3 regions of the Paenibacillus sp. QJM3NY_38 genome follow, and region 1 is predicted to be linked to each of the others. Evidence: riboswitches for the same ligand, from Rfam matches in the RefSeq annotation. Region 1 holds a riboswitch; each other region holds the start of a gene.

Region 1 (9,797 bases):
TGGTTAATCATATGCTGGTTGCCCACATAAAGGTAGACGGCCGTTATGGCCGAGATGGGGAGGCATGTTAACAAAACGGCAAGCGCGATGCTTCTCCAATACATAACACCTTTGAAAACGGATTCATGATTCTGTTGCCTCATTACTTTAACCCCCTGTTGGCATAGACAAATCAAAGGCTTGATCGAAGCGAGCCGGTAAAATGATTACATACTATCATAGCGAATGAGTGGATGAGTTGAAAAGATCATATCTTCCTAATCGAGTTCGAGTCAACGTTACCGATTAACCGAATCGGACGTTCATTTACCGTGGAAAAAAAGTGCAATACAAGGAAACGAAAGGTTCCACAATGCCGTAGAGACCGAGCTTTCCCTGTGCCGTGCATCGAATGGGAGGGGGATTGAAGCCTGTGGAAAAAAAGTGGAATTGCAGGGAATCCTGCAACCGTTTACATTAGGACTACATTCCGTGAACGGTATGTTGAACGAGATGACAAGGCTGAAAGTGAGGGAGTATCGATGAAAGCACAAGAAACCGTTCAGTCGGCAAAAGGAAGCGGGAGCCCCCCCATTCCCGTGAAATCCAAAACGAAGTGGGGGAGGATATGGTCGGATGTTGTGCGCGACAAGTATTTGTACGTGCTGGCCTTGCCGGGTCTGATCTTTTTTATCATTTTCAAATATATTCCGATTACGAATCTCGTGATTGCCTTCCAGGAGTATTCTCCATACTTTGGAGTGCTCGGAAGCCCTTGGGTAGGATTCGAGCATTTCACTCGGTTCTTCTCCAACGATGATTTCTGGATGCTGCTGCGCAATACGCTGGCGATCAGCTTTCTGAGCTTGATTTTCTTTTTCCCGGCACCGATCATTTTAGCTTTGATGCTGAATGAAGTGCGAAATTCCTTCTATAAGAGGACCATTCAATCCCTGGTGTATATCCCCCATTTTTTATCCTGGGTATTGATCTATGGCCTTACGTACCTCATGTTCTCGCAATCGGAGGGCTTGTTTAATAAGTGGCTCATCTCGATGGATTGGGAGACGATCGATATTCTCTCCAACCCCAACTACTTCTGGGGGATGCTGACGGGACAATCCATCTGGAAGGAAGTCGGGTGGGGAACCATCATCTTTCTCGCGGCCATCGCCGGAGTGGACCCGCAGTTATATGAAGCAGCCGTCATGGACGGCGCGGGCCGTATGAGACGGATGTGGCATATTACCCTGCCCGCGATGCGCAACGTGATCCTGATTCTGTTGATCCTCCGTCTGGGAACGATTCTGGACACGGGGTTCGAACAGATATATCTGATGATGAATGCACCTGTTACCAATGTAGCTGAAGTGTTCGATACCTATGTATACCGGGTGGGGATTCGGCAGGGAGAGTTCAGTTACAGTACGGCTATCGGACTGTTCAAATCGATTGTCGGCGTCATTCTGGTGGTTACGGCCAACCGGTTGGCGAGGCGTTACGGTCAAGAAAGCTTGTACTAAAGGATGGGTGAAGACAAGGAGGAGTAAAGCATGCATGAGAAGGGATGGAAAACCAGGCTGTTCGGTCTTGTGAATAACGGACTGCTGCTGATCATCGGTTTGGCAACGATATTTCCGATTTATTATACCGTTATTTTGTCGTTTACCGATCCGGTGGAGTATTATCAACGAAGCCTGATATTGTGGCCGCGGGTTTGGACGCTGGATGCTTATAAGCATTTACTCTCCAACGGACTGTTTGTCACCTCGATTTCCGTGAGTGTGTTCCTGGCTACGGTCGGCACGCTGCTCAGTCTGCTTGTTACCGGGGGCTTGGCTTATGCGGTGTCCCGCAAACGCCTGCGGTTTCGCAAGGCAATTATGATTATGATCCTAATCACCTTTCTCTTCACGCCGGGATTGGTGCCGCTGTATTTGGTGGTTCGTAATGTGGGACTCATTGACAGCATCTGGTCGCTTATCCTGCCCAGCTTGACCAGCGCATGGTATGTGCTGCTCATGAAGGGATTCTTCGACAGCATTCCGGAAAGTCTGGAGGAAGCCGCGATGATTGACGGTTCGAATGATATCGGCGTATTCTGGAGAATTATTTTGCCTCTGTCGCTGCCGGCGCTGGTCGCTTTCGGATTGTTCTTTGCGGTTGGTTATTGGAATACGTATTTCAACGCATTGATGTTTATTAACGACCAGAAGATGTGGCCGCTGCAAGTATTGCTGCAAAATATGCTTGTGGATCCAACGACGATGGGATCCGGAAGCGGCGGCGGATTCGCCTTCCAAGTGAATCGTCCCGTTCCAACGGAAACGTTGAAGATGGCGGCGGTCGTTATTGCAACCGTGCCGATCATGTTAGTGTATCCATTCCTGCAGAAGCACTTCGCCAAAGGAGCGATGGTAGGCTCTGTCAAGGAATGAATCGATATACGGTTTATCTGACATCATGATCAGTCAGGAGAGAGGTATCATTATAAGGGAGGTCTAATGATGAAAAGAATGGAAACCAAGCCGGGCAAGTCATTTTTAAAAATGTCGGGGGTGCTGCTCTTGGCAAGCTCGCTCTTGCTTAGCGCATGCGGCAGCCGTAACGGAAGTGCACCGAGCGACAACGGAGGCGGAACAGACAGCAGTGAACCTACAAGCATTACGATACAGACCCTGAATTATGCCACCGAATTCATAGACAACACCAATGCACTATGGAAAGAGCTCGAGAAACGCACCAATACCAAGCTGAATATTACGTGGCTGTCGCCGTCCACGGCCGAAGAGAAGATCAATGTCATGCTTGCATCCGGCGATCTTCCAGAGGTTACTTTCGTGGAGACGCTGCAGAACCCACAGCTGCAGAAAATGCTGAAGCAGGGGGTTTTCTGGGATCTGACACCGTTTCTTAAAGACTATCCGAATTTGAACCGCGAAGAATTGAAGGAAATGTGGGAAATCACCAAGGTGGATGGCAAGAACATCGTCATTCCTCGTTATTATCCTAGCTATGGCGGCGGAGTGTTCCCGATGATCCGCAAGGACTGGCTGGATGCCCTTCAGCTGGAAACGCCCAAAACGCTGGATGAGTTCCATAACGTGTTAAAGGCTTTTAAGGAAAAGGATCCGAATGGTAATGGACAGGCCGATGAGATCCCGTATGCCGCTAATCCGAGCGCACTCGCCTATATTTATAATATATTTAATGAAACGCAAGGGTCCTGGAAGCTTCAACCCGATAATACCCTGACTCCGATTATGACGTCGGATGAGTCTAGGGAGGCCATGCTGTGGATCAAAAAAGCATATGATGAGGGCTTGTTCCCCAAAGACTTCGCTATCATGAAGTTCTCGCAGGTAATGGATACGATGCGAAGCGCCAAGGCAGGGGTAGGGGGCATGTCCATGAACCATGCCTGGGTGACCGGCGAAGCCGTGAAGGGCGTTGATCCCAAGGCGGATCTGATGCCGCTTGCTTATTTGGAGAATGCAAACGGGGTGAAGTATACGCCTTCAGGATCGCCATATTATGGAGTATACCTGATTCCGAAGAAAGTGCCGGAGGCGAAAGTGAAGAAAATCCTCGAGTTTTTCGACTATGGTTATAGTCAGGAAGGCAATGAAATGTTGACCTACGGAATCGAAGGGGTCCATTACAATGTAGAGAACGGGAAGAAGGTTGCAACGCCGCAGGCCGCCGTGGATAAGACGGGTGACGGCAACTTGAACAATATGATTCACCTCGTCAGCGACGATATGGCTATCAGTGCGGTAGGGATGCCGGATGAAGTATATGAGCGGAACGTAGAGATCGTCACGGAGCGCAAGACGGTCAAGGTTCCGAATCCTTCGGGAGAGCTGTATTCGGAAGCCTACAACAAATACTATCCCGAGCTTTCCAAGAAAGTGGAGGATATGCGGGTCATGGTCATCACGGGCAAAGAACCGGTTGAATCGTACGATAAACTGATCGAAACAATCAAGAGTGATCCGAAGATGAAGGAAATTACAGACGAGATGTCAAAGGCATATCAGGAGAAGTATGTTAAATAAGTACGCTAATTAAGTACGTTAAATAATGGAACCAAAGAACCACAATGCTTCGGTTGGCATTGTGGTTCTTTGGTGTGAATAACAGAAATAAGCCCCTCCATGTCATATTTCTGATGTCTAATATTGAACATCCTATAATTTTACATTAAAGCATAAAATATTACATGAGGGGAGGATATAAAGTCATGGAAACGAAGGAAGGCATAAAGTTTAGTATCGAGCAAGAACGGCATAAGCTTCATAAGATGAAGCAGCGGTATCGTGATTTTAATCATCCTAAAGTCCTCAGACAATCGATCGTGCTTGATGAGTTGATTAATCAATATAACCGATTTCTTCTTAAAGAGAACAAGCCGATTGCCTAAGCAACCGACTTGAACTGCATGAAGATTCTTTTTTATAGACGGTAAAGTCTCGCGGCGTTCTCATATAAAATCCTGCGGGCTTCAAGTATGGACAGCCCCTTAAGCTCAGCCCATGCCGAAGCCACAGAAGCCGTCAACCGAGGATGGGTCATTTGTCCGGTGAATGGACCTTCGAACGGCCAAGGTCCATCGGTTTCGGTCATGACGAGATGATCCGGATACCTACTTGCCATAGCACGAATTTCTTCCTCATAGAGGATGTCGGGCGTAAAGGAAATATAGTATCCGTTATTTGCCATCCGCTGTAAGGTGTCACGGGAGCCCTTAAACCAATGAAAATGGGCACGAGTGATGCCGTATTTTTCGAGCAAATCACATGCGATATCCGCATCTTCATATACAGCGTGCAGAATCACCGGTTTATGATGCTTCTTAGCAAAAGCTATAAATTGCTCCAACAGATAGGCGTAAGGGCGGTTATCCCAGGGTCGGCCTTCCGATTCAGCCTCCAGCCTGGCGTAATAGGGGAGACCCACCTCTCCTACGGCAACCATCTCATCGGCATGCTCTGCCATCCAATCCAGCAGCTCTTCGGTTTCGTCAGAGGAAGGGAGGGGCTGCTCCGGATGATAACCGAAAGCCGGCCGCACCATCGGTCCGTACTGCCGGGCCAGCTCCAGGTTTCGCTTGCAGGAAGTCAGATGCATGGAGACAGAGATGACGGATTGAACCTCATGATGGCGGATATCCGCGAGAATCGCTTGTTGATCGGATAACGCATAACTGTCCAGATGAATATGTGTGTCGATCAGGGGGAAATTCGCTTCACTCTGCATGAATGACTTCATCGTTATATCACCTCGCTTGCAAGCTTCCACGAAACGCTTTGCCCATCATGGATGTATGTATTGCGCTGGCCTTCACCGGTCAGCGCTTGTGCTGTTCTTCCCGCATGATGGCGGAAATTTCGGTTTTTAATGCGATGAAGGACGGATCCATCAGGATGTTTTCGGGGCGCGGACGGGAGAAAGGGACTTCTACCCGTTTCAAGATGGTTCCGGGCCGTGCTGACAGGATATAGATGCTGTCCGAGAGGAGCAGCGCCTCCTCGATATGGTGGGTAATCATCAGCACCGAACGGCGCGTATCCTCCCAGATATCGAGCAGCCAGCGCTGCATATCACTGCGCGTTAACGCATCCAATGCACTGAACGGTTCGTCCAGGCACATAACTTCCTGCGGACTCATCAGTGCGCGCAGAAAAGCTGCCCGCTGCTGCATTCCTCCAGAGAGGGTGTGCGGATATGCCTTTTCGAAGCCGCTGAGTCCGGCACGTTCCATCCAGCTGCGGGCATGTTCCCTGGCAGTGGCTTTCGAGGTGCCTCGCAGCTCTTCGGGAAGGAGCACATTGTCCTCCACCGTACGCCAAGGGAACAGGGCCGGCTGTTGAGGCATATAGGCGATGCGGCCTTTTTCCCCGGTAACGTCCTTACCATCCATGAGGACAGAGCCCGCATCCGGAGCTGTTAACCCCCCAATGATATGGAAGAGGGTGCTCTTTCCGCTGCCTGAAGGACCGATCAAGGAGACGAATTCCCCGGGCTGTACTTGAAGCGAAAGGCCATCCAGCACATGCACTTCGCTGCGCCGGTCGCGGAAGGTTTTTCGAAGGCTGCGAACCTCGAGGGCAGGTGAGGTTGAGACCGGCGCAGCCGACGGGTCAGCTCCGTCCTGGACCGTCAGGGGTACTTGATGTGTCATATCGACAAATGGCCTCCTATCATATAAGATTCGAAACATCTATTCACGGGGACTCAACCTTTTCGATTCCAGCGGATGAGCCGCTTCTCCAGCAGAGTGATCAGCAGCACCATCAGCAGGCTGAGCAGGACGATGACCAGGATGGCAACAAACACCCGATCCGTGCGATAGCCGGATTTTTGCAGCATCATGTAGTAGCCGATTCCCCGGTCCGAGCCGATCCATTCCCCGATAACCGCACCCATGACCGAATAGGTAGCCGCAATTCGAATCCCGGAGAAGATGGAGGGAAGGGCATGCGGCAGCTCCAGCTTGCTGAAAATTTGCCATGAGGTAGCCCCCGCCATCTGCATGTAATTCATCATGGTTCGGTCAGTACGGGCCAGTCCGTCCAGGGCCGCAACAGCAACGGGGAAGAAGCAGACCAGCGTAATCACGATAACCTTGGGCAGCATGCCGAAGCCGAACCAAATCATGAGAAGCGGGGCTAGGGCGATTGTCGGCACATTCTGGCTAAGAATAAGAAGCGGATAAAGAGCGGTTTTGAGAAAAGGCACCATGTGCAGTGCCAGCGAGATGACTAGACCGATCGCCGTACCGATCATAAATCCGACCAGGGTTAATTGCAGGGTGGCCGCTGTATGCTGGAAGAGACCGGAAGCTCCGGTAACGGCCTCATGCCCGATGGCCGTCGGCGCAGGCAGAATAAAAGGTTCAATGTCGAATATGGATACTGCGGCCTGCCATACCACCAAAAAGAAGAGGACCGCCACAACGGGCGGCCAAACCGAACTCCACCAGCTTCTCATGGACGGTATTTCTCAGTCAGCTTATCCATGCTGATGCCGCTGGGGTGATGGGCGATTTTGACTTGGGATATGATGCTGGGACTTCCCGCATTCACCAGCGCTTCATGCATGCGCTCCACGATTTTGAGCAGTTCGGCGAGCTCACCTTCCATGGTCGTTTCGAGTGCATGAACCTCGTATTTCACGCCTGATTCCTGAATGACCTTAATCGCTTCATCTACATAAGGGATGCTGTCGGCCCCGTTTGGCGTTCTCGGTATCACTTGAATGCTCAAAAGTGTATTCGCCATGTAAACTCATCCTTTCGTGCAAGCTATATTGATGGAAGAGAGCAGCCTGCTGCAAAGGCCGTCTCTCTTCTTTTTAAATAGAAATAACCTTATGGCTGCTCCGGTAAAAAATCATTGGTGAATGCGCGGTCCGCATCAAGTTCCTTCTCCAGCAGCTTGCGCTCAAACATCCAGTCGGCATATCCTGACCATACTTCGGCTTTCTGCTCGCCCCAGCGGGATGCATCATCCTGATAACGGGGGCTCAGCCATTTCTGGCTGGCGAGAACCAGTTCGGCATCCAAGTCAGGAACCGCCTTCGTAAGCAGAGCTGCCGCATCTTCAGGATGTTGAATCGCATAGTCGTATCCTTTTGAAGTCGCCCGCATGAACGCTTTGATAAGCTCAGGGTCCTCCTGGATCAGCTTCTCGTTCGTCACGATTACCGGTGTGTAATAATCAAGCTGCTCGGAGTAGTCCTTCACATAAATCATGTCAAGCGGCTCATTGCGAAGCTCGGCTTCAATCCCCGTCCAAGCATAGAAGATCCAGGCAAAATCAATGTCGCGTTTGACGGCCGTAAAATAATCGGCATCGCCCATATTGACCATATTCACCTTGCTGACATCGGCGCCATCGATCTCCATGATGGATTTCATGACGGCTTCCTCCACAGGTGAGCCCCAGCCGCCATAGGATTTTCCTTCAAAATCGCCTGCCTTCACGATGCCTTTGTCCTTGGGGGCGGCAAAGCCGGACGTATTATGCTGAATGATTGCTGCAATGGAAACGAGCGGCAATCCTTGCGTTCTGGCCAGCGTTACGCCTTCCTGATAACTGATGCCAAACGGCACGTTTCCGGATGCGACCAGCGTATCCGTTCCGCCTGCTCCCGGCTGGACGATCTGGACATTAAGCCCTTCTTCCTCATAATACCCAAGCTCCTTCGCTGCATACAGGCCGGTGTGATTCGTATTGGCGGACCAATCGAGCATCAGCTGCACGTCACGGAGTTTCCCGGAAGTCTGACTGCCTTCACCTTCGGCACCTGTCTTCTTGTTCTGTTCGCTTGTACCGCATCCGGACGCGAACATAAGCAGGACGCAAGCGAGAAGCAGCGGAATCCATCTTCCCTTCTTCATCGTTTCTTCTCTCCTTTAAGTTCTCTTTCTATTACCTCGCAACTCCACAAAAAAAACGCCCTGATGATATCAGGACGCATGACGGCGTAAGTGTATACCACGGCAAATAAATAGCTGCCGCAAACATGGGCTTCCTACGCTGGCATTACCCAGATCAGGTGTAAGGGTCAGTATCATATCGGATACACTCTCAGCCGGCCATATCCCAGCTCCCCCGGTATTTATGAAGTTTCGATCATTACATCCGCTATTATAGTCCTAACACACCAGACCTGTCTAGTTCGAAGAGGTACGAACGGGGCAGGTCTTTGCTTAGAACACTTATGCAAGGGGAAACATTAATTGATCCTATGAACCTTTCACGAGATAAAGTATTTGAATAAGGCTTCTACGTAGAGGTTAGCGCTGGAAGAACTCAATCCATTCCCCTTCGGGACCATGTACGAAGAAATAACGGAAACCATTCGGGAGCGTCACGATTTCCTCGTCCAAGTGAGGAACGTCAAGTCCTTGAACCCGGGCATATTCCTCTTCAATGTTGTCCGTGCTGACTGCAAAATGATGAACGGTGCCCTCGGCTGGCAGCGTGTCGCTGTATCCCTGAATAAGCTCGACTTCCGTCTCGTTGCTGCCATTAAACCCGAGGAACGCCAGCTGGATGACGCCATTCGTATGGGTCAGGCGATTCTTTAGTTCTAGTCCGACTACGGATGTATAGAAGGCGATTGTAGCTTCTAGGTCCCGGACAACAATACCGACATGATCTAAGCGTTTCTGTGACATGGTTCAACACCCTTTCCGATCTATATGAGATATGACTGAAATGTTATCACATAATCCCTATACGTCAAGTGGGAGTTGTGTTCATGCAGGGGCTGATAAAGATGATTTTTCTTTCATTTCCTCATCTTTACTTTTGGATGGGTAAAAAGTATCATGAGAAATAGAAAGATTAATTCAAAAGACCTAACATATGAAAGTGATCCAGCTTACCTTTTGGCCGAGGAGGAATGCTTATGAGTCCAACTCCAGCAGATCATCTGTGGATTCGACTCGCCATGATATATGCATTCATTCAGATCATGATTGCTCTGTGGATGCCTGAGGCTTTATCGCTTCAGCGTGTTCTAGTCATTATTCCTCCTGCAGCCGCCTCCGTTTATTTAATGCGGATTAGTCGGCGTTATGAGGTTCATCTTCGCAGATTTTGGCTTATTGTGAGTCTCGGATTAATGGGGGATGCAGCGGCACGAATCATTCACGCTTGTTATGTTTGGTTTGGAAAAGAGAGCGCTTTCTCGCCGATCCTAACCCACTTATTCTGGGGACTTGAACTCATTTTGTTCGCAAGTTCTCTCATTTATTTATTCCGGCATGTTCAAGGATTGTTTCGGGGACTCCGGTTTATGCTGGA
Region 2 (9,797 bases), 650 kb from region 1:
CCAATCACAGCAGTAGCAACAAGACAGCAGTCGCACCAAGCCCAGCAGTAGCCTCAATCCCAGGAGTCGCATCAAGCCCAGCAGTAGCACCAAGACAGCAGTCGCACCAAGCCCAGCAGTAGCCTCAATCCCAGCAGTCGCATCAAGCCCAGCAGTAGCCTCAAGCAGTCGCACCAATCCCAGCAGTAGCCTCAATCCCAGCAGTCGCACCAAGCCCCAGCAGTAGCCTCAATCCCAGCAGTCGCACCAAGCCCAGCAGTAACTCCAATCCCAGCAGTAGCATCAATCCCAGCAGTCGCACCAATAGTAGCAGGTAGCACCATGCCCAGCAGTAGCCTCAGCTACATACTCTGTGTTCCCTCGGTTTCTACCTCTAAACCATAGCTACTCTGAGTTACCCGGTCCCTACATCGATTATAATCGACAGCCATCCAAGCATACCCCTTGGAACCGAACCACCCATGATGTTCTCCCTGAAATAACGCTTTTGCTTCACTTCACCTTGTTACGAAATCTTCACCACGATTTCCGCTCCGGCCACATAGGTCATTGCCTTCATGTAATCCGGGTCCTGGGCGCGTCGTTCCATCTCCTCGGGCGTCAGGTCCTCCATTCGCGTCTGAATCCACCATAAGTTGCCGAACGGGTCCCGTACCCGTCCCACCCGGTCGCCGAAGAACAAACTCGTTGGCTCCGTCACCGAGACGGCTCCTGCGGCGAGCGCTTGCTGGTAAGCAGCATCGCAATCCTCAACATATAAGCGGAGGTACGCCGGGCTATCCGGCCATTCCGGCTTTGCATCAAACATCATCACTACGGAATCTCCGATTCGCACCTCGGCATGGCCGATGACACTATCGCCAACATAGACGCGGGCTAACTCTTCGGCTTGAAAAGCCTGCTCCAGGAATTCAATCAGCGCTGCGGAGTTTCTTGAGATAATCCATGGTGTCACGGAGGTGTAGCCATCCGGAATGGGTTTAACCGCTTTTGATGGGTTCGTCATAAATAAGCTCGCTCCTTTAAACTTCATTTATTTGAATAACGTTTATGTACTCATTATGTTGGGGAATACATGACAACCCAGCGTCAGTGTTTCTGAAACAAGTGTCGGGTAGCCGGCGTTTTTTATTCGCGAAAGACCTCTGCCACCGTACAACATCATGATCCACCGATCACGGAAGATTTCGCACATGGGGTTCTGTCCGCGAACCGTTAACGTTTGACAGCATCTACAAACCTATGTACAGTATTAGACAAAAGAATAGGAAGTCCACTAGGGGAGCCGTTAGCGGCTGAGACAAGAGCGTATCTTGGACCCTTTGAACCTGATCTAGTTCGTACTAGCGTAGGAAAGTGGAGCCTTCGTATATAAGGTCTTGGTGCGTTTTTGGCGCACTCGGGCTTGTTGACGAAGCCGCTCCAGTTTTCGGGGCGGCTTTTTAGCGTTGCCTGGAAAGTCGTGTCTTATGGACTTCCTGCTCTTCAATAATGTTGGAGGTGGGGACAAAAATGAGTTTTACGCAAGAGCTCCGTCAGCAGGCGGGAGGCATTTTTCAAGCAATCTTCGACCATCCCTTTGTAAAAGGTATTGCCGAGGGGAAACTGGAGCGGAAACAACTGATCCACTATGTGAAGCAGGATTTTGAGTATTTGAATGCCTACATGCGAATTTACGGCATCGCCATATCTAAATCGACCAGCCGGGAAGAGATCGCGACCTTTAATGAACAGATTTCATTCATCCTGCATAGCGAGGTGCATCCGCATCAGAATTTTTGTGCAGCCGCCGGGGTGACCTACGAAGAGCTTCAAGGCTATCCGCTGGCTCCGTCCGCGCATCACTATATCCGTCATATGCTCACGGTGGCGCATGAGGGCAGTTTGGGCGAGATTATGGCCGTACTGCTGCCTTGCCCGTGGACCTACCTGGAGATTGGCCGTAAGCTGCTGGATGAAGTGAAGCCGGATGAATCCCATCCGTTCTACGATTGGATTTATTTCTACGGCAACCGGGGGGAAGACGCGACAGCCAAGTTCTGCAGCCGTGTCGATGAATGGGCGGAGCGTGCGACGGCAGCCGAGCGAGAACGGATGAAGGAGCATTTTATGCTGAGCTGCCAGCTGGAGTATATGTTTTGGGATATGGCTTATAAGCAGGAGGAATGGCCGGTGCCGTTGGAGGCTGCCGTGCTGTAAAGAACGAAGTCTACAAGCTCATAAATTCCAATATAGCGAAGAGAGGCTGATTCATATGCATACATGGGAAAAAGAGGTTTCGGCGCTTTTAACAAAGGTGCGGCAGACGAGCCCCCTCGTTCACAACATGACGAACGTGGTGGTTACGAATTTTACGGCTAACGGCTTGTATGCGCTGGGCGCGTCGCCGGTCATGGCTTACGCGCCGGAGGAAGTGGCGGATATGGCCGCCATCGCGGGCGCGCTCGTATTGAACATCGGCACGCTGAACCGCGAGCTTATGGATGCGATGATCATAGCCGGACAATCGGCGAACGCACACGGCGTACCGGTCCTGCTGGACCCGGTCGGTGCGGGTGCGACCCGTTTTCGAACGGAGTCGGCGCTGCGGATCCTAAACGAAGTGAAGGTATCGCTCGTGCGCGGGAATGCGGCTGAAGTCGCTCACCTTGCCGGAGAGGCCCGCGAGATCAAAGGCGTAGACGCTGGCAACAGCACCGGCAGTGATCATGCCGAACTGGCTGTGCGGGCTGCGCGCGAATTAGGCACGATCGTGGCCATTACCGGTGAAGAGGACGTGATTACCGATGGAAACGAGGTACGTATCATTACCGGCGGGGATGTTCTGCTCACGAAGGTGACCGGGGCAGGGTGCCTGCTGACCTCGGTGCTGGGTGCCTTTGCCGCAGTAGAAGCAAACCTGCTGCTTGCCGGTACGGCGGGCCTGGCCTTCTACGGGGCCGCGGCGGCGAGAGCTGCAGAGCGAACCGCGGACCAGGGACCGGGAAGCTTCCAGATTGCTTTCCTGGATGAGCTGGCAAAGCTTCATCCAGGCTCGCTGGAGGGCTATGCCGCTGTCCGGGAAGCGGAAGCGTCCGCTGCAGGTGGCGCACGATGAGCAAGTCTCACGTTCCTCGGGCACTGACGATTGCGGGGTCTGACAGCGGCGGCGGTGCCGGCATTCAAGCCGATCTGAAAACCTTCCAGGAGCTTGGGGTATACGGCATGTCAGCGATTACGGCGATCACGGTTCAGAATACATTGGGGGTTCAAGGCGTTTATCCGCTGCCTCCCGAAGCAGCTGCTGAGCAGATTGAAGTGGTTGGCTCGGACCTCGGAGTCGATGCATTGAAGACAGGCATGCTGTTCAATGCCGAGATCATTCGCCTGGCTGCTGACCGGATTCGGGCATTCGGCTGGGAGAAGGTCGTTGTGGATCCCGTGATGATCGCCAAGGGCGGAGCGGAGCTGCTGCAAAGCGAAGCGGTGCAGGCTTTAAAAGAGGATTTGCTGCCGCTGGCGTTAATTGTCACCCCAAATATACCGGAGGCAGAAGTATTGGCGGGGATGCGTATCCGCACGAAAGAAGATCGGAAGGAAGCGGCGAGGCGCATCCGGGATCTGGGGCCCAGGATCGTTGTGATCAAAGGCGGTCATGACGAGGGAATGCCCGGCAGCGGTGAAGTTGCGGATCACGAAAGAGACAGGGGATCAGCTAAGGCGGCGGGTACGCAGCAGGAAGAGTTGTCTCAGTCCGAAAGTACGTATGGCCAAACAAGAACCGCCAGCGATAACGGGGAGTTTAATGAGGGACGCTCCCCCATGATCAAGAATGATGACAGATTCGGTAATCCCGACAGTCCTCCAGTCATGGACCTCGTATACGATGGTATCGCCTTTACAGAATTATATGGACAAAGAATTCGTACCGTTCATACGCACGGTACCGGCTGCACTTTCTCTGCCGCGATTACCGCAGGCCTGGCCCAAGGCTTAAGCGCATTCGATGCCATTCAGAACGGGCGTACATTCATCCAGGCGGCCATTGAGGACGGCTTAAACCTGGGACAGGGACACGGCCCAACAAATCATTGGGCATATCGTCGCCGCCATCAGGAGGTGCTGCGATGACGGGCAGAGTGACACCCGAGATGATGAGGCAGCATCTACGGATGTACCTCGTACTTGGGAGCGTGAATTGCATCGTCGAGCCAAGCCGGGTCGTGCAGGATGCATTGGCTGGCGGCACGACCATGGTCCAGTTCCGCGAGAAGGGACAGGGCGCACTTGTTGGCGAGCCGATGATTCGGCTGGCCCGCCGTATCCAGGCCGAGTGCCGCCAAGCAGGCGTGCCCTTCATCGTCAATGATGATGTGGAACTGGCACTGAAGCTGAACGCCGACGGCGTGCACATCGGCCAGGACGATGAATCTGCGGCTTCGGTACGTGAACGGATCGGCAATCGGATTCTGGGCGTCTCGGCCCATTCTGTTGAGGAAGCCAGGCGCGCCATTCTCCACGGTGCCGATTATCTTGGCATCGGGCCGATCTATCCGACCCGCTCGAAGGATGATGCCAAGGCTGCGCAAGGCCCGGCGATTCTTCGAGAAATGCGCGAAGCTGGCATCCATCTGCCGATCGTTGGGATTGGCGGGATTACCGTGGAGCGCGTGGAGGAAGTGATTGGGGCGGGTGCGGATGGCGTCGCCGTGATATCCGCCGTGACGGGAGCGGAGTCGGCGCGAGAGGCTGTGGAGGCTTTTATAGGAAAGATACGCTGTGCAACCGAACGAATTTTTTAAAATGTAAGAGGATCATGATAAGGATCATGAAAAAGAGTGTCGAATTTCTTCGGCACTCTTTTTTTGTTTACGTCAGATTTTAAATTACTGTATATGTTCAGCTTATCCCTCAACATGCCATTCTTTGGGTCCATTCTCGCGTTTCATACCAGATCAGATTGCCATAGCGACCCGGATATGATATACGTAGGACAATGTACCTGCTCCACGATGAGTGAGCTCTCCAAATAAGTTGAATAGGAGATCGGAATGAATAATAGGCAAAAAGAGATTTTTCGTAATTTGTTAATGGAACCGAACCGGCTGTGGCTCGTTCAGGATCTGGCGGATCAGACCGAGTGCTCGGAGAAGACGATCCGAAACGATCTGAAGGTGATTGAAGAACATATAGTTCAGCACTCCAGTGGCCATCTGGTGAAAAGGCCGGGACTTGGCGTATATCTGGAGATCGGAGAAGCGGATCAGGCTAATTTATTCCACCGCTTGTATTCCAACGAGAGTACCACCGAGAATGAAACCGATGAGGAAAGGGTGCTGCACCTGGCCTATCGGCTCTTGATGAACGCGAAGCCCGTAACCCTGCAGAACCTGGCTTCACCGTTTTATGTGAACAAGGCAATTATCCGTCGGGATATGGAAAAGATTGAGGACTGGCTGCGCAGCTTTGATCTGAGCTTAATGACGAAACAGCGTGTAGGTTTCATGATTGAGGGCACGGAGAAGAACAAACGGATGGCGCTGGCGCGGTTGAACCAATTGATCAACCGTCCGGAGTTGACGGGACAGATGATGCGTAATCAGTATGAACCGCATGAGATTGCAACCGTATACAATGAATTGAAGGCGTTGCAAAAGCAGCATCAGCTCCGCTTCACCGATGAAACCTTTGAAAGCCTGATGCTGCATATTCTGCTCATGGTCAAACGGACCAAGCTGGGACAGCCGATTTCGCTCTCCGAGCAGGACATGGCCTTTTTGGAGAACAAAGCGGAATTTGAATGGGCGATAGGCTTTTTGAAGCAGCTGCAAAAGCTGTTCGCTGTACCTTTTTCCAAGGAAGAAACCGCTTATCTAACCCTGCACCTGCTTGGAGGGAAGTTCCGATACACGCAAGAGGACGGAGGCGCTGGGCGGACCGATCTGGCAGACAGCCACCCCCTTCTGCCCCAATTGGTTGAACAACTGATTCGGCGGATGTCGGAGCTGAATATGATCCCTTTTTCCAAGGACCAGGTATTATTGAACGGGTTGAAAGTGCATTTGTACACGACCATGAACCGTCTTCATTATGGGCTGGCTGTGTCCAATCCGATGCTGGCTGAGATCAAAAAGATGTATCCCTATATGTTCGATCGGGTCATCATGGCACTGGAAGAGGTAGGGGGAGCGCTCCATCTGTACTTTCCCGAAGAGGAAGCCGCATATTTGACACTGCACTTTCAGGCGTCTGTGGAACGGCTTCACCAGAATGAGAGCCACCCTCAGAAGGTCATTATTGTGTGTCATATGGGCGTTGGGATGTCCCAATTGCTTCTCGCGAAGGTGGAACGGAGATTCCCGTCCGTGCATGTGGAGGCAACGATGTCGAGAGCGGAAGTGCAGGATTATCTGGCTGCTCATGAGGTGGATCTTGTCATTACGACCGTTGATCTACCCGAGCTAAAATCACCACATATCCTCGTCTCCCCTCTGCTCGAGGCCAGTGACGAGCGGAAGCTGGAGCAAGCAATCCGGCGGATCGATGAGCCGGACAGCAGGACGGCTGAGGAGTCGGTCTTTTTGAAATATACAACTCCTTTTCTGGTCTTTCCTCAGCAGGAGGTAAAGCGTCCAGAACAGTTAATCGCCAAGTTTGCGCAAATGCTGGAGGACAAAGGGTATGTCGAGGCAGGGTATACGGAAAGTGTGCTGGATCGTGAGCATATGTCTGCTACGACGATTGGGGGTGGCATTGCCATCCCTCATGGCAGCTCGGAGCGGGTTAAACAGTCCTGCATCGTTGTTGTGACTTTGAAGCAGCCGATTCCCTGGGGAACCGAGAAGGTAGAGCTTGTGTTCTTGCTTGCGGTTAAACATGATGAGCGGAAAGAGATGCGGCAGCTGTTCAGAGAATTGTCGCTGATCAGTGAGCAGCCGGCTTTAGTCAGTGCGTTGACTAAGGAGACGGATGTGATGCGATTGCTGAGTGCGTTGAAAGGGTAACATTAGCATTAGAAACCGTGATTAGTATTAGAAACTGTGAAGATGAAGCAGGGCGGTATACGTCCTGTTTTTTACATTTTTCGGGGTACTTACAAAGTATTTAGAAAACATCGCAGCATAGGCTCCGCTATGTGGGATATTTTATTGCGAAATAAACCTGTTTTTCCGGAAGTTCCGGTAAAAAGTTCATCCGATAACAGCGTTTTCAGCGTGTACACTATAAATGTAAGCGGGAACATGACAGCAAAGGAGAATGACGAACATGAAAATATTAGCGATTACTTCATGTCCTAACGGAATTGCACATACGTATATGGCCGCTGAGAATCTGCAGAAGGCAGGCGCGAAGCTTGGCGTTGAGATGAAAGTGGAGACCCAAGGCTCCATTGGCGTGGAGAACCAATTCACGGAGCAGGATATCCACGAAGCCGATGGCATTATTATCGCGGCGGATAAGACGGTGGTGAAGGACCGGTTTGTGGGTAAAAAACTGCTTGTCGTTGGTGTGCAGGATGGTATCCGTCGTCCAGAAGAGCTGATCCAACGGATGATGAAAGGGGATGTGCCCGTCTATCAAGCACAGTCCAAGTCTGCTGCTGAAGATATGACAGGAGAGAACAAACCTAAACAAAATCCGATCTACCGTCACTTGATGAACGGCGTATCCTATATGGTACCGTTTATCGTAATCGGTGGACTGCTCATTGCAATCGCACTGACGATGGGCGGCGTAAAGACGCCGGGTGGGCTGGTTATACCGGAAGGTTCGATCTGGAAAACGATTGAGAGTATCGGCGCGGCTGCGTTTACCTTCATGGTTCCGATCCTAGCCGGATTTATCGCCATGAGTATTGCGGACAGGCCGGGTCTGGCACCGGGTATGGTCGGCGGGTTCATTGCTGCCAACGGCAGCTTTTATGGAAGTGAAGCGGGAGCTGGATTTATCGGGGGGATTATTGCCGGTTTCCTGGCGGGTTATGTTGCACTTGCTATTAAAAGGATCAAGGTTCCTCGCTCGCTGCAGCCGATTATGCCCATTATCGTTATCCCTGTACTGGCTTCACTAGTTGTAGGGTTAATCTTCGTCTTTGTGATTGGTGCTCCGGTTGCGGATCTGTTTGAAGCGTTAACCGTCTGGCTAGCAGGAATGCAGGGTACAAGTTCGATTCTGTTGGCGCTTATCTTGGGCGCGATGATTTCTTTTGACATGGGGGGGCCCGTGAATAAGGTTGCGTTCCTGTTCGGCTCGGCCATGATCGGTGAAGGAAACTATGAGATTATGGGCCAAATTGCCGTAGCCATCTGTGTTCCTCCGATTGCAATGGGACTGGCAGCAATGATTAACAAAAAGAAGTTTACACCTGCGGAACGTGAAGCAGGCAAAGCAACATTTACGATGGGACTGTTCGGTATTACCGAAGGAGCGATTCCATTCGCGGCGCAAGATCCTCTACGCGTCATTCCGAGCATCATGGTCGGATCGATGACGGGTTCGGTGGTTGCCATGTTTGGCAGTGTCGGTGACAGCGTAGCCCATGGCGGCCCGATTGTAGCCGTGCTCGGTGCCGTTGATCATGTGTTGATGTTCTTCCTCGCTGTCATTGTCGGCGCAGCCGTATCGGTTATCATGGTGAGCCTGCTCAAGAAAGACGTTTCAGCTGTGACTCCGGCAGTTGTTGGAGAAGGAGCGATAGAGGATCCTGCCGAAGCAGGTGGAGCGTCCGTAGTAAATGTGGATGCACCTTTGGCTGCGGACTCAGCCGAAGCGGTTCCAACCGTAATGAATAACGGTACAGCAACGGAAGTTTCTGCTATCCGCGTTGAGAAATTGACGGATATTGTTACACCGGATCTCATTAACCTGAATCTGGTCGGAACGACACAGGATGCGGTTATCGACGAAATGATCGGTGTATTGGAGCGGAATGGGGCGGTAAGAGCTGACGGAGATTTTAAACAGGCCATATTAGCCCGGGAACAAGAAAGCTCCACAGGCATCGGCATGAATATTGCGATTCCTCACGGTAAATCGGATGCTGTCCTGAAACCAAGCGTGGTCTTTGGTATCCAGCAGGATGGTGTAGACTGGAAGAGTCTTGACGGCAGCGAAGCCAAACTGATCTTTATGATTGCCGTGCCGCGTAATAGCAAACAGAATGCGCATTTAAAAGTGCTGCAAATGTTGTCCCGCAAGCTGATGGACGATGATTTCAGAGAAGCGCTCTTGGCGGTGACAACGAAGGAAGAGGCCTATCAATTGCTCGATCAGGTGCATTGATTCAAGATGCTAAAGTGATTCCACCTAGCCATTGGTTGGGTGGGCAAAAGTAGCCAAGGAGCTTGGCTTATCGCAGAAGGATGATGGCTGATCTATTGGAGATAATCCTGCCGTTATCTCATCATATTAGGGTTTTATGAAGCCATTCCAATGAAGCCAGCCCCGCACAGAAATGAGCGGGGCTGGCTTCAATTTTGCACATACTTGAACCGAAGTAGGCATTTCGCCTTTCCATGTATTTGGTACTCATATCTGTATATCTGTCATCTGATCTATTAAGGGTATGTTTTGCTGTCATATTTTGCATAATGACAATGATATCCAGAATATGATAAAGTTTGTTCATTCCGTGTCCAATGGATTTTGTCCGTTTAGAGTGGACAATAAACGAAAATAACATCTGTGGGTGATAACAGCATGAACATGAAAAAACTTGGCTTACTTCCGAAAATCCTTATAGCCATTTTGCTCGGCATTGCGATCGGATCGTTCTCACCGGAATGGCTGGTTGCCGGATTAGCTACCTTTAGCGGGTT
Region 3 (9,797 bases), 3.2 Mb from region 1:
GGCAAGCACCTTCTTGATTCTCCTCGGAAGCGCGTAATCCCAATTGCCGCCAAGATCAATGAACAGAAAGACTGCCACCAGGATGATTGCCGCTGCGGCCAACAGGCCGAGTTTGGCTTTATAAGTCATAAGCCTTTCTCCTCATCAGTAAGAAAATGAATATACCGCTTCCGAGTACGCCCACGGTTAGACTAATCGGAATTTCATAGGGATAAATAATGATCCGGCCCAGGATGTCACAGAACAGTACGAACCCGGCCCCCAGCAGCGCGGTATGCGAAAGGCTTTTTTTCAAATGGTCTCCTAAGTACAAACTAACAATATTAGGTATGATCAGACCAAGAAACGGAATCACGCCGACCGTCAGCACGACGGAAGCCGTAACCAGCGCCACGATGACCAGTCCCAGATTCACAACTCTCCGGTAGTGAAGGCCCAGGTTGGTAGCAAACTCCTCTCCCATTCCGGCCACCGTAAACTTGTTGGCGAACAGATACGCCAGAATCACAAGCGGGATACTAAGATAGAGCATTTCATACTGGCCCTTCATGATCATGGAAAAATCACCCTGGAGCCATGCGGACATATTCTGAATAAGATCATATTTGTATGCAAAGAAGGTGGCGATCGAACTGACGATATTACCGAACATCAGCCCTACGAGCGGGATGAAGATCGCATCCTTGAACTTAATCCGATCCAGTATCTTCATGAAGATAAAGGTTCCTGCCAGAGCGAATACAAATGCCACAAGCATTTTGATAAGCGGTCCGCTTGTCGTGAAGACAAGCATGGCGACCAATATCCCCAGTCTGGCAGAGTCCATCGTACCTGCCGTGGTGGGCGATACGAACTTGTTGCGGCTGAGCTGCTGCATGATCAATCCGCAGATGCTCATGCTGACACCCGCCAAGATGAGACTGACAAGCCTAGGAATCCGGCTGACAAGCATAATATGCTGTTGTTGTTCCGTCATCGAGAACAATTGCAGTGGCGAGATATCTTTAACTCCAATAAATAATGAGATTATCGAGAGTACCACAACGGCTGCAAATAAGTATCTAATCTTCATGGCTCTTCCTTCTATGCGTATGTCTCTAAATACCTGGGATCGTGCAATTTTCGTCATCATTCTCATTGAGATTGATTATCAATTGCGTTCTGATATGCATTATATCATCCTCATTCTGGCTCGACAAGTATAATTGAGAATCAAAATCAATTAAATTGTTCATACAAGTATATTTTGTTCATGAATTGTTCATAATATGAAGTTAGGTGGAGACATAGCTATTATCCTCAGGGCAGAACCACACTTTGGTTAAATCCCCTTTAATGCAGCATCTGCAATAATGAGACTTCTCTAAAAACGATACTGTTTCAATCCCTATTAAATGGATAAGAAAAATTATATTAGATATTAAAAGTCGTTGACAATTCCTCTAAGTTATATTAATATCCTAACAGAATTATTATTTCTAACTAAACGTAAGTTAATGTAGAATAATAATTGAATTTATGGCTAATAACGTAAAATGCATATTTGCTTGTAGTAAGGGACATCTTCTAATCAGGCGTATGCAAATTCGATTACACCAGGAGGTTTTTTTTCAATGTCTAAAGATTTTTCAGCTGCACTCAAAAATCGCCGTTCTTATTACGGGATTAGCAAAGAATCCGTTATCTCGGACGAGCGTATTCAGGAAATCGTAAACGAAGCGGTTAAGTATACTCCGTCTTCTTTCAACTCCCAAAGTGCACGCGTCGTTGTATTGCTTGGCGAACAGCATGATAAACTGTGGGACATGACGGAAGGCATTCTGAAGGAAGTTGTTGGTGATGAAGAAGCATTCAAATCCACTGCCGACAAAATGGCTTCATTCCGCGCTGGTTACGGTACGGTACTGTTCTTCGAGGACAACAACGTCATTGCCGGGCTGCAACAAAACTTTGCCGCTTATGCCGACAACTTCCCGGTATGGTCCAACCAATCCAACGGCATGCTGCAATTTGTAGTATGGACATCCCTTGAAGCAGAAGGTCTGGGCGCATCCCTGCAGCACTACAACCCGCTGATCGACGAAAAAGTAAAAGCCGAATGGAACATCCCGGAAAGCTGGAAGCTGATTGCTCAAATGCCTTTCGGTAAGCCGGTTGCTGAACCAGGCGAAAAAGAATTTGCACCGCTTGAAGATCGCGTGAAAGTATATAACTAATCAAACAGATGAAAAAAGCCGCCTCCCTAAGTTCCTGCAACTGGGACAGGCGGTTTTTATAATGGGCAAAGATTGAAAAACCGATGGCAAAACGATACAATTACACAGGTAAGAACCCTCGAACTTCTACCGATAACATGAAGTTCCGGGGCAAATCTTGTGGTTAACCAACTACATAAGATGTTGGCTGTACTAGGGGTGCCATGTGCTGAGAGACGGCGGGCTGCCGTTAACCCTTATCACCCGATCTAGGTCATACTAGCGTGGGGAAGTGTAGCATTTATGTTTATTTCCTTTCGTAGGCATAACTGCACCTTCTTCACGGGGTGCGGTTTTTTTGGCGTGGACTTATATAATGAGGAGGAAATGACAATGAATGAGCTTGTTTGCGGAACCAGCCGGATCGTGGGATGCCGGTTTTCGGTATTTCCCATGACAGACCGGTTTGTGGAGGTCATCCTGGGCGCGCTGCAATCTGTGGATACGGGGAAGGTGTGGATTCAGACAGACGATGTGAGCACTTGTATTCGTGGACGTGCAGAGCATGTCTTTGATGTTACAAGGGCGATATTCGCCTATGCTGCGGCTAGTGGCGTGCACACTGTTTTTAATGGCACTTATTCCATCGGCTGCCCCGGAGATACGGACGCCGATGTATATATGACTGAGGATTCGACCCGCTTAAACAACGACATCGGAGAACATGCGGATATGGAGACTGCCTGCCAATTCGCTCTTTACCCCATGGGTACGGATAACTATATGGAGGTCATCTACGCTGAGGTAAATCGTGCGAAGGCAGCCGGTACATTCGCCGGAGGCGTTCATTACGCCAGCCGGTTGGACGGGTCCTTATCCCGGGTGTTCGGGTCACTTGAAGAGGCGTTTTTGCATGCGATCCAATCCGACAGCAGTCATCTGGTCATGACAGCGGTTGTGTCTGCCCACAGCCCATCGGTCAAAGCCGCATCGAATTGAGTTCGATTGAGGCAGACAAAAGCCCGGCATGCGCCGGGCTTTTCTGTCACTACTGCCAAGAATCTTGACGGTTTAAACCCAAGCACTCAAGATGATTACGAGCAGGATAAAGAGAACCAAAATAATTCCTACTGAATTGCCATATTCACCGCCGCCATATACTCCGCTCATGAAGATCCCCTCCTGGATTTAAAGTATGACGTGATGTAATCACACTATTATAGTATTTCCCGCGCCTTGCTAGCGTCACGGCTAATGTACCTCTCTTTATCTATTGGCAACGATATTTTATTCCTCATAACCGATGAGAAGTTTCCCTCCGTACGGACGGAGCATTTCCTCGGTAAATGCCATTAGAACAGAAGGATCATCTTGGCGATACATCGCCGCGAGCGCTGCTTCCAATCGCTCTCCTAAGATTGTGTCAAAGCGGTTAAACAGGCGGAACAGCGTTTTCCCTTCACCCGTCCACTCCCGGTTCACCCTAAGTACAAAATCACAGAGAATCGCAGCTATTTTGTGCACCGTAAACCATTTTTCGCCATCGCTTCGGGGACTCTTCAAGTCCAGCATGTACTCGGTTAGCACATAACGGTAATCGTTAATATCGGTTATCGACAGGGGCAGAGGTCCGTAATCCAAATCGCTTTGGGCTTCCGCCCGCACCTCTTCCCCCTCGGGCAGCAGGCGCAGCACCGTCCCTTCTGCGATCATCCGCTGAAATGACGGATTCGCCGCGATCACTCCCTCGTCAAAATATTCGCGATAGGAGGATAAAGACAATATAAAGATTTCCGCGATCCACCCATGCGCCTCTATCGTCCTCCTGCTGAAATCATAACCCCCTCGTTCAAGGACCATAATGTCCAAATCGGATTGTTCATTATATTCGCCTCTGCTCGCGCTGCCGCCAAGCACGGCTAGCAAACAGTCGGGATAATCGTGTTGAATGACGCGTTCCGCTGCCTCTACCGGTTCCATCCTCATGACGTTTCCTCCATTATGACTCTGATCCTCCCGAAAAAAGGGCTCAAAATATCTAATTCAGCTAAAACCCTAAACGTACCTGAATCATATGGTAAATAAACGATTACCCTCATGTTGATGACAAGGAAGAAGGGATAGATGAGATGAACTACATTCATATGCTCTCCAAATTAGGCATGGGCAGTGCCCACCCGGGAGGATTCGAGGCAACCCTCAGAATGCTGAAGAATTATCCCATTCAACCGGGCAGCCGCATTCTGGAGGTGGGGTGCGGAACTGGCAGAACCGCATGCCATCTTTCGGAGATGGGGTATCAAGTGACCGCTATTGATCTGAACGAAAATATGATCAAAAAAGCACGAGCACGAGCCGAAGCGATGGAAATCGACGTGCAGTTCCATCAAGCGGATGTATGCGCATTGCCTTTCGAGGACAACCAATTTGATCTGATCATGGCCGAGTCTGTTACCGTATTTACGAATACTTCGAAATCGCTGCCCGAATATTACCGCGTTCTGGATCGCGGAGGCGTCCTGCTGGACAGAGAATTACTGCTAGATAAACCCATGCCGGAAGCAAAGCTTCAGGAACTGCTCGAATTCTTCGGAATACCTAATCTGATGATGAGAGAAGAATGGGCGGACTCCCTCTTGGCTTGCGGGTTTAAACAGGAAGAAATTCTGGAGTACAACCACTTCAATGAGCAGTTAAAGGAAGAGCAGACACGTCATCTGGATACATTTGAACAGCGCGATAAAGGACTCCTGTTCGATGTTGCGCTCTGGGAAACGCTGTTCAAGCATGACCGCATGATTCTGGATAATACCGACTATCTCGCTTCCGCCTTATTCCGGGCAGTAAAATAAAACCTTTTCATATCTGTGCATCAAGTGGGGATTCGTATATTTGCTACGTATCCCCTCTTCCCTCCTCATTTTCAGTTCTTTCGACCTAATCCAACACTTTTTGTCAATTCGTCCTATCTAGTTTTGCCCGTCGATGCTATAATCATGGTAAATATATCCTATGTTGTTGAGGAGGACTCATTCTTATGGCATGGTTCAACAGACTCCCTATCTCACGAAAAATTACTACAGCCTGTTTTCTCATTGCCGCTTTGTTTGCGGTTCCAATGCTGCTTGCATTTATTCTAATGGGTAAAGCAATCATTGGCGTGGTCATCGTGGTGGTACTAACCGGTCTTACTTTTCCTCTTTCTCGTCTAATTGAGAAAACGCTTACCAACTCCTTTGCGGAAATCTCCAGCGTTTCTGCCAAAATCGCGAAAGGCGACTTCACCTTCCAGGTAGAAGAGGTTGGGGGCATGAACGATCTCAGCAGAACATTCAACAGCATGGTGGACAAGCTTCGTAAAATATTGCAGGAAACCTCGGATATTACGCGTCAGGTCATGACCTCAAGCTCCAATATCTCGATTAAAAACCAGGAGCTCATTCAAGTGATGAATCAAGTCTCCTTATCTTCCAATGAGCTGGCCGTCGGGGCTAACGAAATTTCGGAAGACGTAGCCGAAATGACACATTCCATTGGCGAGATCGAGGAGAAGGTCAGCAACTATACGCATTCAACCCAGGAAATGAATACCCGTTCGATCGAAACGCTGGGACTGGTTGAGCAAGGAAGGGACTCCGTCGCCAAGCAGTCTGCAGGAATGCAGCGTAATATTGACGCAACGGCCAAAGTCGCGGAGTCCATTGATGCACTGGCCCGGAGTGCCAGAGGAATTACGCAGATCACGGAGACGATCTCGGAACTTGCCGATCAGACCAATTTGTTATCCTTGAACGCATCTATTGAAGCGGCAAGAGCAGGCGAGCACGGCGCCGGCTTTGCGATTGTCGCCCAAGAGGTGCGTAAATTGGCCGAAGAATCCACGTCATCAACACGGGAAGTATTCAATCTCGTACGGAGCATCGAATCGGACGTGAAACATGCCACCCAGAACATTAAAATTAATGAAGAGGTCGTCAGGCAGCAAACCGAAATGATCCGTGAGGCTGAGCTGGTGTTCATGGAGATTGTAAACAGTGTTCAGTATATTTCGGAACAGATCGCCGCTTTCTCCAAGGAGAGCGAATCCATGCTCGAAAGTGCGAAGAGCATTTCTTCCGCGATTCAGAATATATCGGCGATCACGCAGCAATCCGCCGCTGGAACGGAGCAGGTGTCGGCCTCCATGAATGAAGGCATCTCATCGATCCAGAAGATGGCCGAGGAAGCGGAAACAATGAATAATGCCGTTTTCCGGCTGCAAAAAACGATCAACATTTTCAAATTTTAAGCTAGCTACACTCTACATATTGTATACGCGCTTTTGAAGCGGCAACGAGCCGAAATGCAAGAAATGGCTGTGCTAGGATAACATCCTGAGCACAGCCATTCTTCATTGGACTCATTTTCGAGTATGACGAACCGTCCGTCAAGTGAGCAAACCGTCGTAGGGGGCAGCCCCCTTTTATATCATGCAAAGTACTCCAGCCCTATGGCTCGTTCCATAACCGCGCGATATTGACAAGCCGCCCTTCCTCAAACTCGGCTCGGTAAATATCCGGCAGCGTTGTACCTAACCAGAAATGATAATCGAATCGTTGATCATAATGCTGCAGCATGAGTGTCATAATGTCGCCGTGGGTGCCAATCACGACAGACTTTCCGATATGTTTATTCAGGATTTCCTTTAGCACCTGGACTGCTCGGCTTTGCGCGCTTTTGCTGGATTCCCCTCCAGGGAAGAAGGTAGTTGGATCCTGAAAAAGGATCTTCTTGGCATCGAGGAAGGAATGCCCCTGAAAATCCCCGACCTTCCGTTCCCTTAAGTCCTCATACTCCGTAATCGGCAATCCCAAAGCGTCCGCCAATGGTTGGACCGTATCCTTGGCTCGTTGATAAGGGCTTGATATGATAGCGTCAATCCCTTCACCCAGGAGCATGTCCTTGACTCGAATCGCAGCGAGGGAACCCTCGGCAGACAATCCCCTCGACCTTTCCTTCCCATCGAGAAATGGAGATTCCGCATGTCTCACAAAATAGAAAGTCGTCATCCTTCAACCTCTGCTTCTTTAGAAGTCTCACCCTTTAATACGAGCTCCATCATCATCTCTACAAACGGTGTTAACGGTAACAACCCCAATGACTCCAAGGGAATCCATTTTGCTCCTAATGAGTCTTGGCCGTCTCCGTCCGTCTTGATCACGGCTTGATGATCCAGCAGCTCGACATCATACATGATGCCGATGTGATGCAGTTCTTCCATCTGATTCGCTTCATACTGATATACGATCGTGTAGGATACAGCCGTCCGAATGCTCCCCTTAATTGGAGCAAGCCCGGTTTCCTCTATAAATTCGCGCTGCAGCGTATGCTCCGGCTCTTCTCCGAACTCAATGGAGCCGCCCGGTAAATCCCACTTCCCCTTGTGCGGCCCTCTCGCTTTCTGGATCAACAGGATATGATCATGCTGAATCAATACTCCATAAACGCCGAGATGCGTATGTTTCACCACAGTTAACACACTCCTTTTCTTGCAGTGAAGGTGATCCATTGACTTCGAAAAAGTACGTCTCTCCCACCCTTCACTTCTTGAATATCCTGCTGCACCTGACGCCTCGTGAAGATCTCCCATTCCGAATACAGCTCATCGAGGATGGAAAAGGCTCTGTCCGCGGACAGATTCAGCTCGATTAAACCTTCCTCCTCCAAGCCCGTTTCCTGATCGATTTCCTTCACCTCTGTGCTCATCATGATGCAGTGTATGCCCTGGTGCACGGTTCCTGCCTGCATCTGTTCGATCTTGGATACGAAGGCATCCTCGGAGCTCATATGCTCCAGGCATGAGCATGCGATGACGTAATGATAAGTATCCACGGCAATTTCATAGTGCTCTACGTCTGCCACAATGGCCTCAAGGTTTGAGCTTACGCCATGTAGTACCGCATACTGCCGCAGCTTCTCGACTGCCGATGGCAGCAGATCCACGCAGACGACCTGCCCGTTCGCCGCTTGGATCCGCTGCGCAACCGGGATACTGTTACGCCCGACGCCACAGGCCAGATCCAATACCCGCATCTCATGAAACGACAATAATTCCAGATGATCGAGGACTGTCTGCACAGGCTTGGCTAACCAGCTCCCAGGCTGAAACAATACGGTTTCTTCGTACAGTGTCTCGTGATACAATATTTCCTTTTGACGTGCGCAGTTGAATATGTCCATGCGATAGCCCCTTGTTCCGGCCGTTATAAGGCCTACCTATAAATTCAATACGGACAGCCCATTTCCTTGCTCACTGCAACTCCTGCTAGGATATAGGGTACCCTTATCTAATCATCGCTTATCGTTAGCTGCGGCCACTGATCCTTCCATTGCTTCTTCGCTACCCGTTCCAAATAATAGCTCGGCTTATGAAAGTTAGGACTTCTGCGAACCCGAAGCGCAAATAAATCCTCCAATCCATAAGGACAGCAGAGCTCAAGCTCTTCTTCGAAGTTCAGCCTTGCCCCGACCGCGGTCGCCGTCTCCGGCCAATAGGTTAACGCTGCTTGGGTCGAGTTATAAGGCTCATCTCCATTCTTCACATGCATTCTGGCCTGATTCTTGACTGACCATTTCGGGTTCGCCGTTGTTGTTCTAAGAAGCTCTTCCAATCGAATATCCCGCTCTACAGAAACATCCTCCGGATCGAAGTATACGACATCGATATCCGTATGCCGATCCGTCCCTTCCAACCCATGAAGCAGGTCCCACACATAATTTCGAATGTAGCCTGCAGCAATATAGCACTGCGGCAGTCCTAAGTCGCGAACGATGCGCAAATCCGTCATCAATTGCTTATGCTGGCTTATGTATTCCTTTAACCGTTCCTCTAACATCCATCCACCTCCAGTAACCTGATATTCCTCTTCGCCGATTATACTTTCTTATCTCTTAAAAAAGCATAGACCGCTTCACGTGGAATACGGTCTATGCACGCTCTTTGGTAAAAACTATTATATTCCAAATAATCCCTGAACGGCAAGACAGGCAGGGATTATAGGCGCAGCGGGTGCCACCCGTGCAGCATGCCGGACTGAAACCTGAGCATGCGCACTAACAGCTGCGACTTGAGATGGTTTGACTTCGGTATGTTGTGAGGGAGCATTATAAGCCGTATTTCGAAGAGCTATGCACGATATGCACAAGACTATCCCGACGTTCGTCCAATCAAGGCCGCTGGTGTGATAGCTACACAGCCGCGTCCACCCGCTCCTGCGAAGCGCCGTCACAGCGCTTGCACACTTTCAGGGCAGTCCCGTCCGATTTGGTCCGGGGATACAACAGTTTAGTCCGCGTACTCTTGCATACCGGGCATGTACCGCGGGCGCGAGTTGGTAGGTTCCACAAGGATTTGCCTCTTTTTTGTTTTGCCATGAGCAGATACCCCATTTCATAGATTCATTATCATCACTCTTACATATATGAAAGGGTTCGGCAGAACATGTCGGGCATCTCCATTTAGATCTCACATGACAGGGATCATAATCACTGCAGCCTCATCAGATCCGGAATGAATGGCGGATCGTCGTCATCGTACGCCTATCGCGCATATTCGAAATACGA

Evidence for each region. A riboswitch is a leader RNA that binds a small molecule or an ion and turns the genes downstream of it on or off. The one in region 1 is predicted to bind thiamine pyrophosphate.
Region 2: another riboswitch for thiamine pyrophosphate. It lies ahead of tenA (thiaminase II); the one in region 1 lies ahead of AC0VZ8_RS03105 (ABC transporter substrate-binding protein).
Region 3: another riboswitch for thiamine pyrophosphate. It lies ahead of AC0VZ8_RS22150 (YkoF family thiamine/hydroxymethylpyrimidine-binding protein); the one in region 1 lies ahead of AC0VZ8_RS03105 (ABC transporter substrate-binding protein).

The regions. Positions count from the first base shown of each region.
Region 1 covers NZ_CM149665.1:693,523-703,319, forward strand. Annotated here, with positions in the region: gene AC0VZ8_RS03060 (helix-turn-helix domain-containing protein) at 1-143, opposite strand, end outside; gene AC0VZ8_RS03065 (ABC transporter permease) at 522-1,502, shown strand; gene AC0VZ8_RS03070 (carbohydrate ABC transporter permease) at 1,533-2,417, shown strand; gene AC0VZ8_RS03075 (extracellular solute-binding protein) at 2,484-4,037, shown strand; gene AC0VZ8_RS03080 (aspartyl-phosphate phosphatase Spo0E family protein) at 4,223-4,402, shown strand; gene AC0VZ8_RS03085 (TatD family hydrolase) at 4,435-5,250, opposite strand; gene AC0VZ8_RS03090 (ABC transporter ATP-binding protein) at 5,330-6,163, opposite strand; gene AC0VZ8_RS03095 (ABC transporter permease) at 6,217-6,972, opposite strand; gene AC0VZ8_RS03100 (MTH1187 family thiamine-binding protein) at 6,969-7,262, opposite strand; gene AC0VZ8_RS03105 (ABC transporter substrate-binding protein) at 7,352-8,383, opposite strand; TPP riboswitch at 8,498-8,609, opposite strand; gene AC0VZ8_RS03110 (VOC family protein) at 8,783-9,166, opposite strand; gene AC0VZ8_RS03115 (diguanylate cyclase domain-containing protein) at 9,400-9,797, shown strand, end outside.
Region 2 covers NZ_CM149665.1:1,344,878-1,354,674, forward strand. Annotated here, with positions in the region: gene AC0VZ8_RS05905 (VOC family protein) at 506-1,006, opposite strand; TPP riboswitch at 1,269-1,372, shown strand; gene tenA (thiaminase II) at 1,513-2,199, shown strand; gene thiM (hydroxyethylthiazole kinase) at 2,255-3,097, shown strand; gene thiD (bifunctional hydroxymethylpyrimidine kinase/phosphomethylpyrimidine kinase) at 3,094-4,110, shown strand; gene thiE (thiamine phosphate synthase) at 4,107-4,781, shown strand; gene AC0VZ8_RS05930 (BglG family transcription antiterminator) at 5,031-6,983, shown strand; gene AC0VZ8_RS05935 (fructose-specific PTS transporter subunit EIIC) at 7,246-9,261, shown strand; gene AC0VZ8_RS05940 (dicarboxylate/amino acid:cation symporter) at 9,685-9,797, shown strand, end outside.
Region 3 covers NZ_CM149665.1:4,812,665-4,822,461, forward strand. Annotated here, with positions in the region: gene AC0VZ8_RS22135 (iron chelate uptake ABC transporter family permease subunit) at 1-129, opposite strand, end outside; gene AC0VZ8_RS22140 (ABC transporter permease) at 119-1,072, opposite strand; gene AC0VZ8_RS22145 (nitroreductase family protein) at 1,614-2,216, shown strand; TPP riboswitch at 2,401-2,503, shown strand; gene AC0VZ8_RS22150 (YkoF family thiamine/hydroxymethylpyrimidine-binding protein) at 2,589-3,194, shown strand; gene AC0VZ8_RS22155 (YjcZ family sporulation protein) at 3,267-3,365, opposite strand; gene AC0VZ8_RS22160 (nucleotidyltransferase domain-containing protein) at 3,483-4,181, opposite strand; gene AC0VZ8_RS22165 (class I SAM-dependent methyltransferase) at 4,325-5,047, shown strand; gene AC0VZ8_RS22170 (methyl-accepting chemotaxis protein) at 5,233-6,483, shown strand; gene AC0VZ8_RS22175 (histidine phosphatase family protein) at 6,683-7,243, opposite strand; gene AC0VZ8_RS22180 (NUDIX hydrolase) at 7,240-7,704, opposite strand; gene AC0VZ8_RS22185 (class I SAM-dependent methyltransferase) at 7,707-8,414, opposite strand; gene AC0VZ8_RS22190 (nucleotidyltransferase family protein) at 8,522-9,070, opposite strand; gene AC0VZ8_RS22195 (hypothetical protein) at 9,423-9,608, opposite strand.